2 regions of the Arthrobacter sp. S2(2024) genome follow, and region 2 is predicted to be linked to the other one. Evidence: riboswitches for the same ligand, from Rfam matches in the RefSeq annotation. Region 2 holds a riboswitch; the other holds the start of a gene.
What was found. Region 2 has a riboswitch for S-adenosylmethionine ahead of VLA65_RS04635 (aminotransferase class V-fold PLP-dependent enzyme). Riboswitches for the same ligand answer to the same signal wherever they lie in the genome.

Region 1 (7,801 bases), on a different contig from region 2:
GCCCAACACGCTGGCCGCGGTACTCCTCCACATCCGCGACGTCACGGGACTCATGCCGCACATCTATTTCCGCTGGACCGAAGGCAATCCGATCGCCAACCTGAGCAAGTTCCTCTTCTTCGGCGAGGGCGAGATTGCACCGGTGACCCGCGAAGTGCTGCGCGAAGCCGAACCGGACATCACGCGCAGGCCATGGGTGCACGTGGGCTGAAATGGGCTGAACATGGCAGTGTTGGTGCCGCTCGCCGCAGAGCGGCACCAACAGAGCGGCACCAACACAGTCTTCCTAGCTGATCGCGGAGGCGCCACGCTCCCCGGTCCGGACCCGGACGGCTTGCGAAACGTCGACCGTCCAGATCTTCCCGTCTCCGAACTGGCCCGTACTTGCACCGGAGATGATGGCGTCCACTATTCCGTCCACGAGATCGTCCGTGGCCAGGACCTCCACCCGGATTTTGGGAAGGAGATCGGAATTGTATTCCGCGCCCCGGTACACCTCCACGAAGCCCCGTTGCTGGCCGTAACCGTTGGCTTGGCTCACGGTCATCCCGTTGACTCCAAAGTGTTCCAAAGCTTCCCGGACCTCGTCGATCCGCTCCGGCCTCACGATGGCCGTGACCAGTTTCACGTCGACGCCTTGCTGCGCATCCGATCTGTTTTCCCGTTGGAGCTGGCTTCTGGGTCACCGCTGGAACTCGACGGAGCTTTGCCGTTCTGCGGTTCTCCCGGATTGAAGGACCCGCCAATCATGGCCAGCTCGTAGGCTGTTTCCGCGTGCTCCGTGATGTCGATGCCGGCCAGCTCTTCGTGCTCCTTGACGCGCATGCCCACCGTCTTGTGGATGGCGAGCCCGATGAGCGTCGTCATGATCGCCGTCCACGCAGTGACCACCAAGGCCGTCAATATTTGGGGCCAGAATTGGCTTAGGCCGCCGCCGTAGAAAAGGCCGCCTTCAGTCTTTGCCGAGGGTACCGCGAAGAATCCGAGGGACAGGGTCCCCCACAGGCCGCCGACAAAGTGGACGGCAACAACATCCAAGGAGTCGTCCAGGCCGATCTTGAACTTCAGTCCGATGGCCAGTGCACAGACGGCACCCGCGATGACGCCGATGACGATGGCGCCAATGGGGTCCACGAATCCACAGGCCGGGGTGACCGCAACCAAGCCGGCGACCGCGCCGGATGCGGCACCAAGGGACGTCGCGTGGCCGTCGCGCAGCCTTTCGACAAGCAGCCAACCGAGGAGCGCCGCGCTTGTGGCCAAGAGGGTATTCGTCCAGGCGAGCGCGGCAATTCCATCAGCGGCCAGTTCCGAACCGGCGTTGAATCCGAACCACCCGAACCACAACAGGCCTGCCCCGAGCATCACGAAGGGGAGGTTGTGCGGCCGGATGTTGGGGTCTTTCATGAATCCGAGCCGCTTGCCGAGCACTACCGCAAGCATCAGCCCTGCCATGCCGGCGTTCATGTGGACGACGGTGCCACCGGCAAAGTCGAGGGCCGAGATCTTGCTGCCGATGATCCCTGTGGATCCGAAGAGGCCGCCGCCCCAGACCCAGTGGGCAATAGGAGCGTAGACAATGGTGACCCAGAGGCCGGCAAACAGCAGCCAGGGGCCAAACCTGACCCGTTCGGCCACCGCGCCACTGATCAGTGCCACCGTGATGATGGCGAAGGTGGCTTGGAACCCTATGAAGACCATGTCCGGCAACCCCGGGGCTTTCCCGCCGATGACGCTGGCCAGTCCGCTGAGTCCGAAGTTCGCGAAGGGATCTCCGATGAATCCGCCAAGGGTATCCGGGCCGAACGCGAGTCCGTAGCCCCACAGGGCCCAGACCACCGCGACAACGCCGATGGCGCCAAAGCTCATCATCATGATGTTGAGGACGGACTTCATCCTGACCAGGCCGCCGTAGAAAAACGCCAAACCTGGCGTCATGAGAAGGACGAGGGCGGAAGCTGCAAGCATCCAGGCTGTTGCGCCTGGATCGAGGGTCTGGGGGTTCACATCCAGCCCTACGCTGAAGAATACTGGGTTCATTTCGGGAGCCTTCCTGCATATACGGCGCTCCATGGCGCCCGCACGGCGAGACCATTTTTAAAACGAACAGGTCCTGGTACCCCACGGGATACCGACCTTGACGAGTTGCCTTGACTCGAAGGTACAGTCGCCCTGTTTCAGCAGTCGGCACGGATCATTTCAGGCACGTAACACCGAAGGCCCCAGGGTTAAATCCCGGAGTCAGTCATGTTTCAGGCGTGTTACGCCGCGTGTCGGCCACATGCGGTCCCGTATCGCAAAGTGCTGGCGTCAGCGGCTGGCTGCCGGCACCAGGATCCAGAGCACTTCAACGGGCTCGTCGGTTGGATTGACCCAGGTGTGCGGCTCGCGGCCCGGGAAGGACAGCGTGTCCCCCTCTTCGAGTTCGTACTCCTCGTTGGTGAGGATCAATTTGATGCGGCCCTTGACCACGTGCAGGACGTCGACGTCGCAATCGACGGCGTAAAGCTCGGCTTCTCCCCGGCCGCGGGGTTCGATGGAAGCCTGTAGGATCTGCAGCCGTCGTTCCGACCGGGCGGTCAGGAGCCGCTCCACGATTCCCTGGCCGCCAAGCGAAATCCGCGGCCCATCGTCGCGCCGCGTCAGGTGCGTCTCAGGTGCGGCGAAAAGATCGCCGATGGAGACTGAAAGAACTTGGCAAAGCGTCACAAGGGAAGCGACCGACGGCGATGTCAGGTCACGTTCCACCCGGCTCAGGAACCCTTTGGTCAGGCCGGTGGCGTCGGCAACCTGCTCGATGGTGAGCCGCTGCGATTGGCGGGCGGCACGGATTCTGGAACCGATGGCAACGGGGACATTGCTCGGTTCAACGGGGAGAGCCTTCATTCACGAACCTTTCAGGCCGTTTCTGCGGCCCTGTCATTGCAGCAATAGTAGCCGGATCGCCCGCGCGGCAGGGCCTTTGGCAAGCTGGAGGAGCGCCGATGAGTCCGCTGGGCGAGACAGCACCTTGACTGTTACTCGCATCACTACGTAACCTCATAGGCAACAAGTGTTGTTTGTGAGGCATACATCACAGACTACTCTCCCCAATCACCAGCGCAGAGACCTTCCGCAACCCGCAACGAAACCCAGCGGACCGGCGTCGGAATCCCCAAGGGCTCTGCGCATCACTTTCAGGAGCCAACCGTGGACTCTTCGTTCATCAATATTGCGATCGTGGTGGTGTATTTGCTCGCCATGCTGGCCTTCGGCTGGTGGGGCAAGTCGCGCACCAAGAACAACAGCGACTTCCTCGTGGCAGGACGCCGCCTCGGTCCGATGCTCTACACCGGCACCATGGCCGCAGTCGTCCTCGGCGGCGCATCGACGGTTGGCGGCGTCGGCCTCGGCTACAAGTTCGGCGTCTCCGGCATGTGGCTGGTTGTCGCGATCGGTTCGGGCGTGCTCCTCCTGAGCCTGCTTTTCGCCGGCACCATCCAGCGGCTGAAGATCTACACGGTCTCCCAGATGCTGAGCCTGCGTTACGGACAGCGCGCCACACAGACTTCCGGCATCGTCATGCTCGCCTACACCCTGATGTTGTGCGCCACGTCCACGGGCGCCTACGCCACCATCTTCGTTGTCCTCTTCGGCTGGGAGCGCTGGCTCGCCATCGCCGTCGGCGGCGCAATCGTCCTGGTCTACTCAACGATCGGCGGCATGTGGTCCATCACCCTCGCCGACCAGGTGCAGTTCATCATCAAGACCGTGGGCATCTTCTTCCTCATGCTCCCGTTCGTCCTGAACGCCGCAGGCGGCTTCGATGGCATCCGTGCCCGCGTTGACGCCAGCTTCTTCCAGTTGGACGGCATCGGGGCACAAACCATCATCACGTACTTCGTGGTCTACACCCTGGGCCTGCTGATCGGCCAGGACATCTGGCAGCGCGTCTTCACCGCCAAGACTCCCAAGGTGGCCCGTTGGGGCGGTGCCACCGCGGGTATCTACTGCGTCCTGTACGGCGTCGCCGGCGCATTGATCGGCCTTGCCGCCCGCGTGGCACTGCCCAACATCGACGTGAAGGCCCTCGGCAAGGACGTCGTCTACGCCGAGGTTGCCACGCACATCCTGCCGATCGGCATCGGCGGCCTCGTGATGGCCGCAGCAGTCGCGGCCATGATGTCCACGGCTTCCGGAGCCCTCATCGCCGCGGCCACCGTTGCCCGCGCCGACGTGGTCCCGTTCGTGGCCAGCTGGTTCGGCAAGACCATCAACACCGACGACACCGAGAACCCCGAGCACGACGTCAAGGCCAACCGCTACTGGGTCCTCGGACTGGGCATCGTGGCCGTGTTGATATCCATGGCGGCGCAAGACGTCGTGGTCGCCCTGACCATCGCCTACGACATCCTGGTGGGCGGCCTGCTGGTTGCCATCCTGGGTGGCCTGGTCTGGAAGCGGGGCACCGGTATTGCCGCGGCCTGGTCCATGGCCGTGGGGTCCGTACTGACCCTGGCCCTGCTGATCGCCTATGCCACGGGAATCATCCCCAGCGAAGACGGCGTCTACGCCAACGATCCCATCTATTGGGGCCTCGGAGCCTCGTTGCTGGTGTACGTTGTGGTCTCGCTGCTGACGCCTCCCACGGAGCCCCAGGTCCGCGAAGCATGGGACCGTCGCGTCGCCGGAGGAGTCACCGAGGAACTCCCGTTGGAGGCCCACCCGGTGGCCAGCCACTAAGTTTCACTGAGTCAAGTACGACGGCGGCGCCGCACCTTTTTCCGGGGTGCGGCGCCGCCGTCGCATGTACAGTAGGAAGAGCTTCAAGAGATGCGGCGCCAAGCTCCGACTTGCCACACGCCAACCCCATGTTCACGGGTGGTTCGGATGAAGAAGCGGCCCGGCTCGGACCAGAGACAACCGAACGGGCAAGAGCAACTCCACAGGAGAAGGCCATGCCTTTCGAAAACGGCGCCACCGCCATAGCCGACCGCACCACCCAGCCCAGCACCCTCTTGTCGCCCCGCCCCCGCCGGGTGGACGAATTCGTCCGGGTGATTCCCGGCGTCGACCTCTCCCAAGGCTCCGTCACGTTCGTCGTGGACGGAAACCTGGAACGCTATTGGCACCATGAGCCGCGGCTCATCACCCAAGCCCTTTCAAAAGCGGTCCAGCCCGCCCGCTGGTTCCCCGCCACACGGAAACTCACCCTGACGGTGGCGGCAACCGGGCACCGGGCAGGCGTGCAGAGGCACTTCATCCTGAGCGCGTTTTAGCTCCGGGGTTTAGCGAGCCCGGGGCTATTCGAACTCTTCGTCCTCGCGGTGTTCCTCTGCGTCGAGCGGAACCACCCGTTCGTCGTCGTCGAGGACCTCGGATTGTTCCTCCCAGTCCTCGTCCACCTCAAGGTCTTCGCTGTAGTCGTAGGCGGGATCGGCCTCGACCGTGGGACGGTCGGGGTGGCGGGCGTGGGTTTCGGTGCTGTCCATGGTGCAACCTCCGTTCGACGTGCCGCTGAGCCCATCGCACAGGCACATGAGGCAGCCGGTCACCACGCTACCCCGCCAATTCGTGGACCCTGTCCATCCATCCCAGCACTGCCCCCAGCCGCGGTCAAGGCCTCCCGGGAGCCTCCCGTTTTTGAGGCGCGCCTAAAACGTCCAGTGAGGATTGCCAGCCGAAAAACCGCGGAAATTGGCGATAGAGTGGAGCCGCAATGAGGCGATGAAGCCCGCCCCAGCAACCCAGGAGTCCCGGTGCACCCGCACGCAGATCCACAGAACCCGACAGATCCAGACAACACGCATCCCGACAATCCCTCGGACCAAAGCAGTCCATCGCAAGACGAAGCGGCCCCCAAGACTCCCCCGTCGTCGGACATCAAGCGCTGGCGTCAGTACTTGGCGGACGAGCGGGCCGAGGCCGCCGTGTACCGCCAACTGGCGCAGCGCCGCGACGGCGAGGAACGCGAAATCCTGTTGGCACTCGCAGAGGCCGAGGGCCGCCACGAGGCACACTGGCTCAAGCTCCTCGGGGAACATGCCGGCATGCCGAAGGCGGCCTCGATCCGAAGCCAAATGCTCGGCTTCCTCGCCCGGAACTTTGGATCAGTGTTCGTGCTGGCCCTCGCCCAAAGGGCTGAAGGCCGCTCGCCTTACGCGAAGGATCCAGCAGCGACCCGCGCCATGGCGGCTGACGAACAGATCCACGAGGAAGTAGTCCGCGGCCTGGCGACGCGCGGCCGCAACAGGTTGTCCGGCACTTTCCGCGCGGCCGTATTCGGCGCCAACGACGGCCTTGTCAGCAACCTTTCACTCGTGATGGGCATGGCGGCCACCGGCGTCCCCGCCACTGTGGTCCTGTTCAGCGGCATCGCCGGCCTGCTGGCAGGCGCGCTGTCCATGGGTGCCGGCGAATATGTCTCTGTCCGCTCGCAGCTCGAGCTCCTCAAGGCCACCCGCCCTACCCAGGCCACGCTGACCGCAGCCCCGGCCCTGGACATCGAGCACAACGAGCTGGTCCTCGTGTATCTGGCCCGGGGCATGTCCCGCGAAGCCGCCGAACACCGGGCCGCTGAACGCATGGGCGTCTACAGCTGCGATTGCGATCCCAGCCTCTCCCTGCACCCCGAAGTGGAAGAAACCGTCAATGAGCACGAGGCCGTGGGCTCCGCTTGGGGCGCCGCGATCTCGAGCTTCTGCTTCTTCGCTTCGGGCGCCATTGTGCCCATCCTGCCGTTCATCTTCGGCATGACCGGCTTCGCGGCGCTTGCTGTGGCCGGTACGCTGGTGGGCATCGCGCTTCTGTCGACCGGCGCCGTCGTCGGCTTGTTGTCCGGAACCTCGCCGCTGACCCGCGGCCTCCGGCAGCTCGCCATCGGTCTCGGCGCGGCCGCGGCCACGTATGGGCTGGGCTTCGTCTTCGGCGCTGTCATCGGTTAGTACCGCCGGCCCGCTGGGGTGCCCGGTACAGGGATTTGGGGGAAGACTTGCATTCAAACTACGGGTACGACGGCGGCCCGCCGCCCAAGCGCCCCAGCACCGCGCTCGCGCTGTTCCGAAATTTGATGCTGGTGGCGGTGGTCGCTGCCGTAGCCGTGTTGGTCAGTGGATTCCTCCGGGGCGACCCTGGAATCACCGGCTTGCTTCCGAACCTGGCCCCGTCCGCCCACGCCACGGCAAGCAGCTCCGGGCCGGGCGGGGCTCCCGGACAGGGTCAGCCAAAGGCGGCCCGCGCGCCGGATACACCGCCGCCTGGCCTGGAAGAAGCCGGCCACCCGCTTGGCTCCCCCGCCAAGCCTGCGGTGGCCAGCAACTCCTTCAAGTTCCTGGCCACCAATGCCGACGGCACCCCCGTGGGCTACTCTCCGTGCCGGCCACTGCACTACGTGGTCAACGCGGCTCTCGCCCCGGCCGGATCCGAGGGGCTCATCGCCGACGCCATTGCAAAGATTGCCGCTGCTACGGGCCTCACATTCGTTGACGACGGCACCAGCAAGGAAACCCCCTCCGAGAAGCGCAAGCCGTACCAGCCCGCGCTCTACGGAGACCGTTGGGCCCCGCTGCTGATTTCCTGGACCACTCCCGAGGCGGCTCCCGCATTGACAGGATCCGTCATCGGAACCGGCGGCAGCACCATGTACAGCTTCGGCACCGGACCCAAGAGCTACGTCTCGGGAAGCCTGGACTTGGACGCCCCGCAAATCACGGAACTGCTGGGCGTCTCCGGCGGCGCCCATTACGTCTCCGCAGTGATCCAACACGAACTTGGCCACGTGGTTGGCCTTGACCACGTAGACGATCCGATCCAGCTCATGTAC
Region 2 (7,801 bases):
CTAATCACCATTCAACGATACGGGACTTTCGCCGCGGCAGGATCGGGCAGGAATCCGGACGGGAGCTGACAAGCAGGCGTAGGCTGTGCTCATGACCGACGCAGCGGCCCTGCAGCCAAGCACCCCGCTTCAAAAGCGGGTCCTTGTTGTGGCTATTGTGGCTTCCTTCATCGCCATTTTGGATGGCTTCGTGGTGAACCTCGCGCTCCCGGCGATTGGCCGCGAGCTGGGTGGTGGGCTTGTCATCCAGCAATGGGTGGTGGATGCCTACTTGTTGACCTTGGGCGCGCTGATCCTGGTCGCGGGATCCCTGTCCGACCACTTCGGCCGTGCACGCATCCTGGAATGGGGACTCGCCGGTTTCACCCTCACCTCCGTCACCTGCGGCCTCGCCTGGAACGGCGAGGTGCTGGTGGTATCGCGCGCCCTCCAGGGGATCGCCGGTGCCCTGCTTGTCCCGAGTTCGCTTGCCATGATCGTCACGTTCTTTTCCGGTCCCGCGCAGTCCAAGGCAATCGGCCAATGGTCCGGTTGGACCAGCGCGGCCGCCATCGTCGCGCCGCTGATCGGCGGCGCATCGGTCGATCTGCTGTCCTGGCGCGTCATCTTCTTCATCAATGTGATTCCGGCCGTCGCCGTCTGGCCGATCCTCGCCGGGCTGCGGAAGTCCGATGCCGCCACGGACACGAGCAAGAAGATCGACTACCTCGGCGCGTTCCTTGCCATGGTGGGACTCGGTGGCCCTGTCTACGCCTTCATCGAACAAGGGCGCATGGGCTGGGGCAACATGGTGGTCTGGATGCCGCTCGCCCTCGGAGCCGTCGGCCTGGTCCTCTTCCTGGTCCACGAGGCCAGGACCCCTGAACCGATGCTGCCCCTGAGGCTCTTCGGCATCCGAAATTTCGGCTGGGGAAACATTGCCACGCTCGCCATTTACGGCGCCCTGTCATTGGGCTTCTTCGCCGTGGGCATCTACTTGCAGCAGGTGGGAGGGATGAAGGCCACCACGGCGGGCATCGCGTTGCTCCCCGCGACGGTCCTCCTGATGCTCACGGCCTCATTCTTCGGCGGGCTGGCCGGCAAATACGGTCCGCGGTGGTTCATGACGGCCGGACCATTCATTTGCGGAATCGGTTTCCTCATGACCTTGGCCGTCCAGGAGCCCTTGAACTACTGGACGCAAGTGCTGCCCGGGCAGATCGTCTTCGGGATCGGCCTGAGCACCTTGGTGGCGCCCCTCACCGCGGCCATCCTCGGCGCGGTACCCACGGAAGAGGCAGGGATCGGTTCCGCAGTGAACAACGCTGTTGCCCGTATCGCAGGCCTGATCTGCATCGCGTTTGCCGGGCTCATCATCGGCCCGGTCTTCAGCCGCCAAGGCCTCATGAACGCCGTCGTGGTCACGGCCGTGCTGTTCTTCCTCGGGGCGGTGGCATCCGCCGTCGGGATCCGGAACCCGGTGCTGGGCGCTGCTGTAGTGGACTCTCCCGAAGGTCAAGCGCCCGACGACGGCGGGACGGCTGCCCAGCGCGCCTGAACAGCGCCTTCCACAACAGGGCTTCGTTAGTGTTCCGCGAGGACGCAGCCGTCGTGTTCGACGTCGGTGGCCACCCAGAGCGCCGAGGCGACCTCATCCGCGAGATCATAGTCGCGGCTGCCCGGACCCTTTCCGATCCGGACCACCAGGGCACCACCGAACGGCTTGCGGCCAATCACCTGGATGGTGGCGTCGAGGTCGATTTCCTCTGCGGACAAGTACCGCAGCAACTCCGGGTTTTCGTCGCTGATCCGCGTGATCTTGCCGGAATGGCCGTCGTCGAGCTCGATCATGCGGTGCGCATGCGGCAGGCTCACCGAACCGTCCGCGGCAGGGATGGGGTCCCCATGGGGATCGCGTCCGGGGTTGCCCAGCTTGGTGGCCATGCGATCGATGAAGGTGTCCGAAACGGCGTGTTCGAGCATCTCGGCCTCGTCATGGACTTCGTCCCAGCTGTAGCCCAACTCCCTCACGAGGTAGGTCTCGATCAGGCGGTGGCGGCGGACCATGCCCAGGGCAAGCTGCATTCCCCGGGGGGTCAAGGAAATGGCGCTGTAGGGCTGGTGGTCCACCAGGCCTTGGTCCTTGAGCTTGCGGACCATCTCCGAGACGGAGGAATTGGCGACGCCGAGCCGTTGCGCGAGCTGTGAGGACGTGATGGGTTTGTCCTGCCACTCCGTGAAGGAGTAGATGACCTTGACGTAGTCCTCGATCGAGGAGGAGGGCGCACTGGTCTTCACGGTTCCAAGCCTATCGTGAACCGGCCGCATCAGGCTTTCCGCGCCCGCCAGCTCTGCGTGAGATAGGGCAAGGGGATGACCTCGCCCTCGGCATGGCCCAGATGCTCGAAAAGGTACCACTCGAGATTGCGCGTCACCTTGGCCCGGGTGGTCTCATTCGCCCTCAGGTAGTAACTGCGCGACTTCACGAGTTCGAGGATGTCCGCCGGAGTCACGGGATCCTCCCAACGCGTCACATGGCTTTCGAGGCCGGCGAACTCCCGGCCCACCACAGGCCGGAAGTCCGGTTTGTGGACATCGCCGGCATGCATGATGCGAGACAAACGATGGACCCAGGGCACCGACGTGTCCAGCTGGTTCCAGATCAAGCCGATCACACCCTGGGGCCGAAGGATCCGGGCGATCTCGGTGCTGGCGGCGAGGGGATCGCACCAGTGCCAGGCCTGCGCAACGCTGACGACGTCGAATGCTGAGTCCGCCAGTCCAGTTGCCTCGGCCGTACCCTCCAGGGCGATCACTTGTGGATACGTTTTGCGCAGTTGCGTGAGCATGTCCGTGGAGGGGTCCACTGCGGACACCGCCAGCCCGCGCTCGACGAGGAGCGATGTGAACTTTCCGGTGCCCGCGCCGATGTCTGCCGCGTCCCGCGCGCCTTCCGGCAGCAGCCAGTCAGCTGAATCCGCGGGGTATCCGGGCCGGACACGGTCATAGTGCTCTCCGCCGTCCTGGAAACTCTGACCGAGTTCAAGGCGCCGTTCCTCATAGAGCTTGGGGCCGGCTGACGTGCCTTTGGGTCGCGGGGCCACGCGGAAACTCCTTCGTAGGACAGGAAAAAATACCCTACGAATCTACCGCAATCAGTCGGTGCTGCACGGAGCTGCGCCCGCGGTCCCGGGAGTGTTGGGAGCCCATTCCGGGTAGCTGCGGTGATCGTTCGCGGGCACCCAACGGCCGGCGTCCACCACGTAGTCCCAACCGAGGCCATTGCTCTTGAGCGCCTGGATGCCCGCGATGAGCCGGGTGGCGTCTTCCAAACGCGACCCTACGCCGAAACTGGCCCGGAGGGATCCGGAGGGAAGGCCGAGGCGCTTGAGCAGCGGGTGGGCGCAGAAGCGCCCGTCGCGCAGGCCAATGCCGTGCTCGGCCGCGAGATAGGCCGCCACAAGTCCGGCGTCGTAGCCCTGGAGCGAGAAGTTCACGACGCCGATGGTGTCCTCGGGATCCGTGTCGCTGAAGATCTGGTGCACGGTCACGCCGTCGATTTCCTTGAGGCCTTCGACCAGGTGTGAGCGGATGGCGGCCTCGTGGGCGTGCCATTCGTCGTGGTCGAGGCTGGCGATGACTTGTGTGGCCCGGGCGAGGGTGGCCGCACCGAGAACGTTCGGCGAGCCGCCTTCGTGCCTGGCCGGTCCCGTGGCCCAGCTGACGGAATCGAGGCGCGCCTCCCGGACGGCGCCGCCTCCTGCCAGATGCGGCGTGCCGGCGTCGAGCCAGTCGGGACGGCCCACCAGGACACCCGCGCCGAACGGTGCATAAAGCTTGTGCCCCGAGAAAACCAAGTAGTCGACATCCGCGGCGGCGATGTTGATGCGGCGATGCGGGGCAAGTTGCGCCGCGTCCACCACAATCCGCGCCCCGAATTCGTGGGCCAAGGCAGCTAGTTCCTTGATGGGCAGGATTTCGCCGGTCACATTCGACGCGCCGGTGACAGCCAGGAGGCTGACGCCACCATGGGAGAGGGCTGTGCGGACATTGGCTACGGTCTCCGACAAGGTTTCCGCGGCAACAATGCTTCGGTGGGGGACGCCTTGCCACGGCAGCAGGTTTGCGTGGTGCTCGATGTCCAGGTAAAGGACTTCGTCGGTGTGCTTGCCGTCTGTGACCGGCAAGCAGCCGGCCAGGAGATTGAGGGAATCGGTGGTGTTGCGCGTGAAAATGACGGAATCGTCCGGCCGTCCGCCAACAAAGTCACGGACGATGTTGCGGGCGTTTTCGTAGACGGAGGTGCTGATTTGGGAGGCGTAGCCTGCGCCGCGGTGCACACTCGCGTAGTACGGCAGGATCTCGTTGAGGTACGCGGAAACAACCGTCAGGGCAGGTGCGGATGCGCCGTAGTCAAGGTTGGCGTAGCGGATGTGGCCGCCCTGGATCAGGGGTGCCTGCAACTCCGCGCCGGTGACCGCGGCCAGCGGGCGGGATGCCCGAGGCAGCTGCTGTGCGGTTTCGTGGTGCTGCGAAAGAGCCGTGGAAGTAATTGTGGCTGTGCTCATGGGACCTCACTCAAGAGGGACCCCTGCGTGCAGGGGGTCCGCGCTTGCCGCATCCGTTCCGGACCGGCCGGGTCGTCACCCGGGGCACCCCGCCGCGATGGAGGGTTGCCGGCCAGCAAACCGGGGTTTCGCGCTGGCACTCGTGACCTGTAAAGAGAGTAGGACACCGGCGAGGCGGGTTCCAATGTGACCGCGATTGTTAAGCGGATTGTTACACCGCCCGAAAAATGTGCCTTCAGCCGAAGAAAAAGCAGCGGACGCCCCCAAAAGGGGACGTCCGCCGTCGTTTATTCAGTGAACAGGAGGGGCTACAGAAGGTCGTCGAGTTCGGGGTTGAGCCTCTTGAGGACCTCGGAGTGCAGGATCGAGTTAGTGGCGACGGCGTTTCCCCCGAAGGGGCCGTCCGCGCCATCCAGGGATGTGAAGCGTCCGCCTGCCTCGGTCACGATCGGCACTAGGGCGGCCATGTCGTAGACCTGGAGTTCGGGTTCGGCCGCGATGTCCACGGCACCCTCGGCAACGAGGCAGTAGGACCAGAAATCGCCGTACGCACGGCTGCGCCAGACATCGTTCTCGAGGCCCAGGAAGTTGTCCAGCTTCCCGTGCTGCTTCCACTCGGAAAGCTCGGAGTAGGAAAGCGAGGCGTCTTCGAGCCGGGACACGTTGGAAACTTTCAACCGGGTGGCGGCGGCCAGCGACCGGCCCATGTAGGCGCCGGAGCCCTTGGCCGCCCACCAACGCTTGCCGAGCGCCGGAGCGCTCACGAGCCCCACTACTACTTCGCCCTCGTCCACGAGGGCGATGAGCGTAGCCCAGACGGGTACGCCGCGCACGAAGTTCTTGGTCCCATCGATGGGATCGATGATCCAACGCCTCGAGCCGTGGCCCGTGCTGCCGAATTCTTCGCCGAGGACGGCGTCGCGGGGCCGGGAGCGGGAGAGCTGCCCACGGATTGCTTCCTCGGCGGCTTTGTCGGCATCGGTGACTGGGCTCAGGTCGGGTTTGGTCTCCACCTGGAGGTCCAGCGCCTTGAACCGCTCCATTGTCAGGGAATCGACGGAATCGGCCAGCACATGGGCCAGCCGCAGGTCGTCGTTGTAGCTCGAATCGGGTTGGGTCATGGTTCCAAACTACCGTCTATTCGCCGGTGAGCCGGGGAGGTAGGACGGCATGCGCTGAGTTAGTTGACCGTACCCAGTTCCTTGGCCTCTTGGGCTTCCATGCGCGGGTCCGCACCAAGGAGCCTGCGGAGCGATGCGAGGCGGGCGGGGCCGGCCTCGCCCGCGTGGCCTTCGGCGACCCAGGAATCCAGCCCGCATCGAACGGCGGAGGCATCGTGCTTGCAACCCCGCTCGCACCTTTCCGTCCCCGGTTCCAGGTCCGGGAAGGCGTGCAGGATGCGGTCCGGGTTCACGTGGGCGAGGCCGAAAGAACGGATGCCGGGCGTATCGATGATCCAGCTTCCGCCAGGGGCGTCGCTGAGCTTCAGTGCGAGGGCAGAGGACGAGGTGTGGCGTCCGCGCCCCGTCACGGCGTTGACCCCGCCTGTGGCGCGCTCGGCCCCGGTGAGGGCGTTCACCATAGTGGACTTCCCGACGCCGGAATGGCCCAGGAGGACGGTGACCTTGCCGTCGAGGTAGTCCCGCAACTGGCCGACGGCGTCACTGTCGAGGCGGGCGGACAGGCCGTCGTCGGAGCGGGCGTCGATTCCGGAGGCGCCGGCGTCGGCCGTCCGGCTGATGATGATCGGGAAACCGAGGCTCACATAGTTGGCGAGTAGTTCCGTCGGATCCTTGACATCTGCTTTGGTGACGAGCAGCAGCGGCTCGATTCCGGCGTCGTACGCTGCCACCAAGGCGCGGTCGATGAATCCGGTGCGTGGTTCCGGATTGGCTGCCGCAACCACCACCACGAGCTGGTCGGCGTTGGCGACGACGGCTCGCTCGATCGGATCCGTGTCATCGGCACTTCGCCGCAGGAGGGTCTTTCGCTCCTCGACGCGCACGAGGCGGGCGAGGGTGTCCGGTGCTCCGGACACATCGCCGACGAGCGCCACGAAGTCTCCGGGAACCACAGGGGAGCGACGGAGCTCCCGGGCGCGGGCCGCGATGACGATGCGCTCGTTGTCCGAGCTTTCGCCCACGATCGCGGTGTAGCGCCCGCGGTCGACTGTGATGATACGCCCGATCACGGCGTCGTCGTGGCTGGGGCGGTCCTTCGTACGGGGTCGTGTGCCCTTCTTGTTGGGGCGGATCCGGACATCGGACTCATCCCAGGAGCGTGCGTCGCGAGCCATCGTCAGTTGCTTGTCTCCATTGAAACGGTGTCCGCGGCAGCTGCGCCGGCAGTGAGCATCGACGCCCAGATGTGCGGGAATTCCGGCATGGTCTTTGACGTCGTTGCGATGTCTTCAACCTGGACACCCTCGACGGCGAGCCCCAGGATGGCGCCCGCAGTAGCCATGCGGTGGTCGGCGTAGCTGTGCACGACGCCGGCGTGCAGCGCTGCGGGCCGGATCACCAGGCCGTCGCTGGTTTCCTCGGCGTCGCCGCCGAGCCGGTTGATCTCGGCGACCAGCGCGGCCAGCCTGTCCGTTTCGTGTCCCCGCAAATGCGCGATGCCGGTGAGCCGGGAAGGACCGGTTGCCAGGGCGCACAATGCCGCTACGGTAGGAGCGAGTTCGCTGGTTTCGTCGAAATCCGCTCCCAGGATTTCCGGTCCGCCGGTGACCGTCAGTGTGCCGTTGTCCAGCGTGACGGTTGCACCCATGGTGGCGAGGATGTCCCGCCAAAGGTCCCCGACTTGCGTGGTGTTGGCCGGCCAGTTGGGGATGCGGATGGTTCCCTTCGTGGCCAACGCCGCGGCGAGGAAGGGACCCGCGTTGGAAAGGTCCTGCTCGATCCTCTCGTCGAACGCCTGAATGGTGCCGGGGGCGACCCGCCAATGGTTCGGCACGGAGTCATCCACCTGCACTCCGACGCCGCGCAGGACCGAGACGGTCATGTTGATGTGGTCGAGGCTCGGCACGGGCTTGCCGACATGCTCGAGGTGAAGGCCCTCATCGAACCGGGCGCCGACCAGCAACAGGGCGGAGACGAACTGCGACGAAGCGCTTGCGTCGATCACCAAGTGGCCGCCGCGGACAGAGCCTGTGCCGGAAACCTTGAACGGGAGGGAGTTCGCTGTATGCCCGTCGAGGCCGCTGACTTCCACTCCGAGTGTCCGGAGGGCTTCGATGATGGTGCCCATGGGAC

Region 1: another riboswitch for S-adenosylmethionine. It lies ahead of VLA65_RS02155 (hypothetical protein); the one in region 2 lies ahead of VLA65_RS04635 (aminotransferase class V-fold PLP-dependent enzyme).

Annotation. Positions count from the first base shown of each region.
Region 1 is NZ_JAYKZI010000001.1:471,357-479,157, forward strand. It holds gene VLA65_RS02130 (amino acid transporter) at 1-211, shown strand, start outside; gene VLA65_RS02135 (P-II family nitrogen regulator) at 287-628, opposite strand; gene VLA65_RS02140 (ammonium transporter) at 625-2,040, opposite strand; gene VLA65_RS02145 (helix-turn-helix domain-containing protein) at 2,311-2,886, opposite strand; gene VLA65_RS02150 (sodium:solute symporter) at 3,190-4,722, shown strand; SAM riboswitch class IV at 4,804-4,923, shown strand; gene VLA65_RS02155 (hypothetical protein) at 4,938-5,258, shown strand; gene VLA65_RS02160 (hypothetical protein) at 5,283-5,471, opposite strand; gene VLA65_RS02165 (VIT1/CCC1 transporter family protein) at 5,739-6,923, shown strand; gene VLA65_RS02170 (matrixin family metalloprotease) at 6,971-7,801, shown strand, end outside.
Region 2 is NZ_JAYKZI010000002.1:203,335-211,135, reverse strand. It holds gene VLA65_RS04655 (hypothetical protein) at 1-11, opposite strand, end outside; gene VLA65_RS04650 (MFS transporter) at 86-1,537, shown strand; gene VLA65_RS04645 (metal-dependent transcriptional regulator) at 1,564-2,277, opposite strand; gene VLA65_RS04640 (class I SAM-dependent methyltransferase) at 2,307-3,083, opposite strand; gene VLA65_RS04635 (aminotransferase class V-fold PLP-dependent enzyme) at 3,135-4,547, opposite strand; SAM riboswitch class IV at 4,583-4,695, opposite strand; gene hisN (histidinol-phosphatase) at 4,856-5,668, opposite strand; gene rsgA (ribosome small subunit-dependent GTPase A) at 5,728-6,843, opposite strand; gene aroA (3-phosphoshikimate 1-carboxyvinyltransferase) at 6,846-7,801, opposite strand, start outside.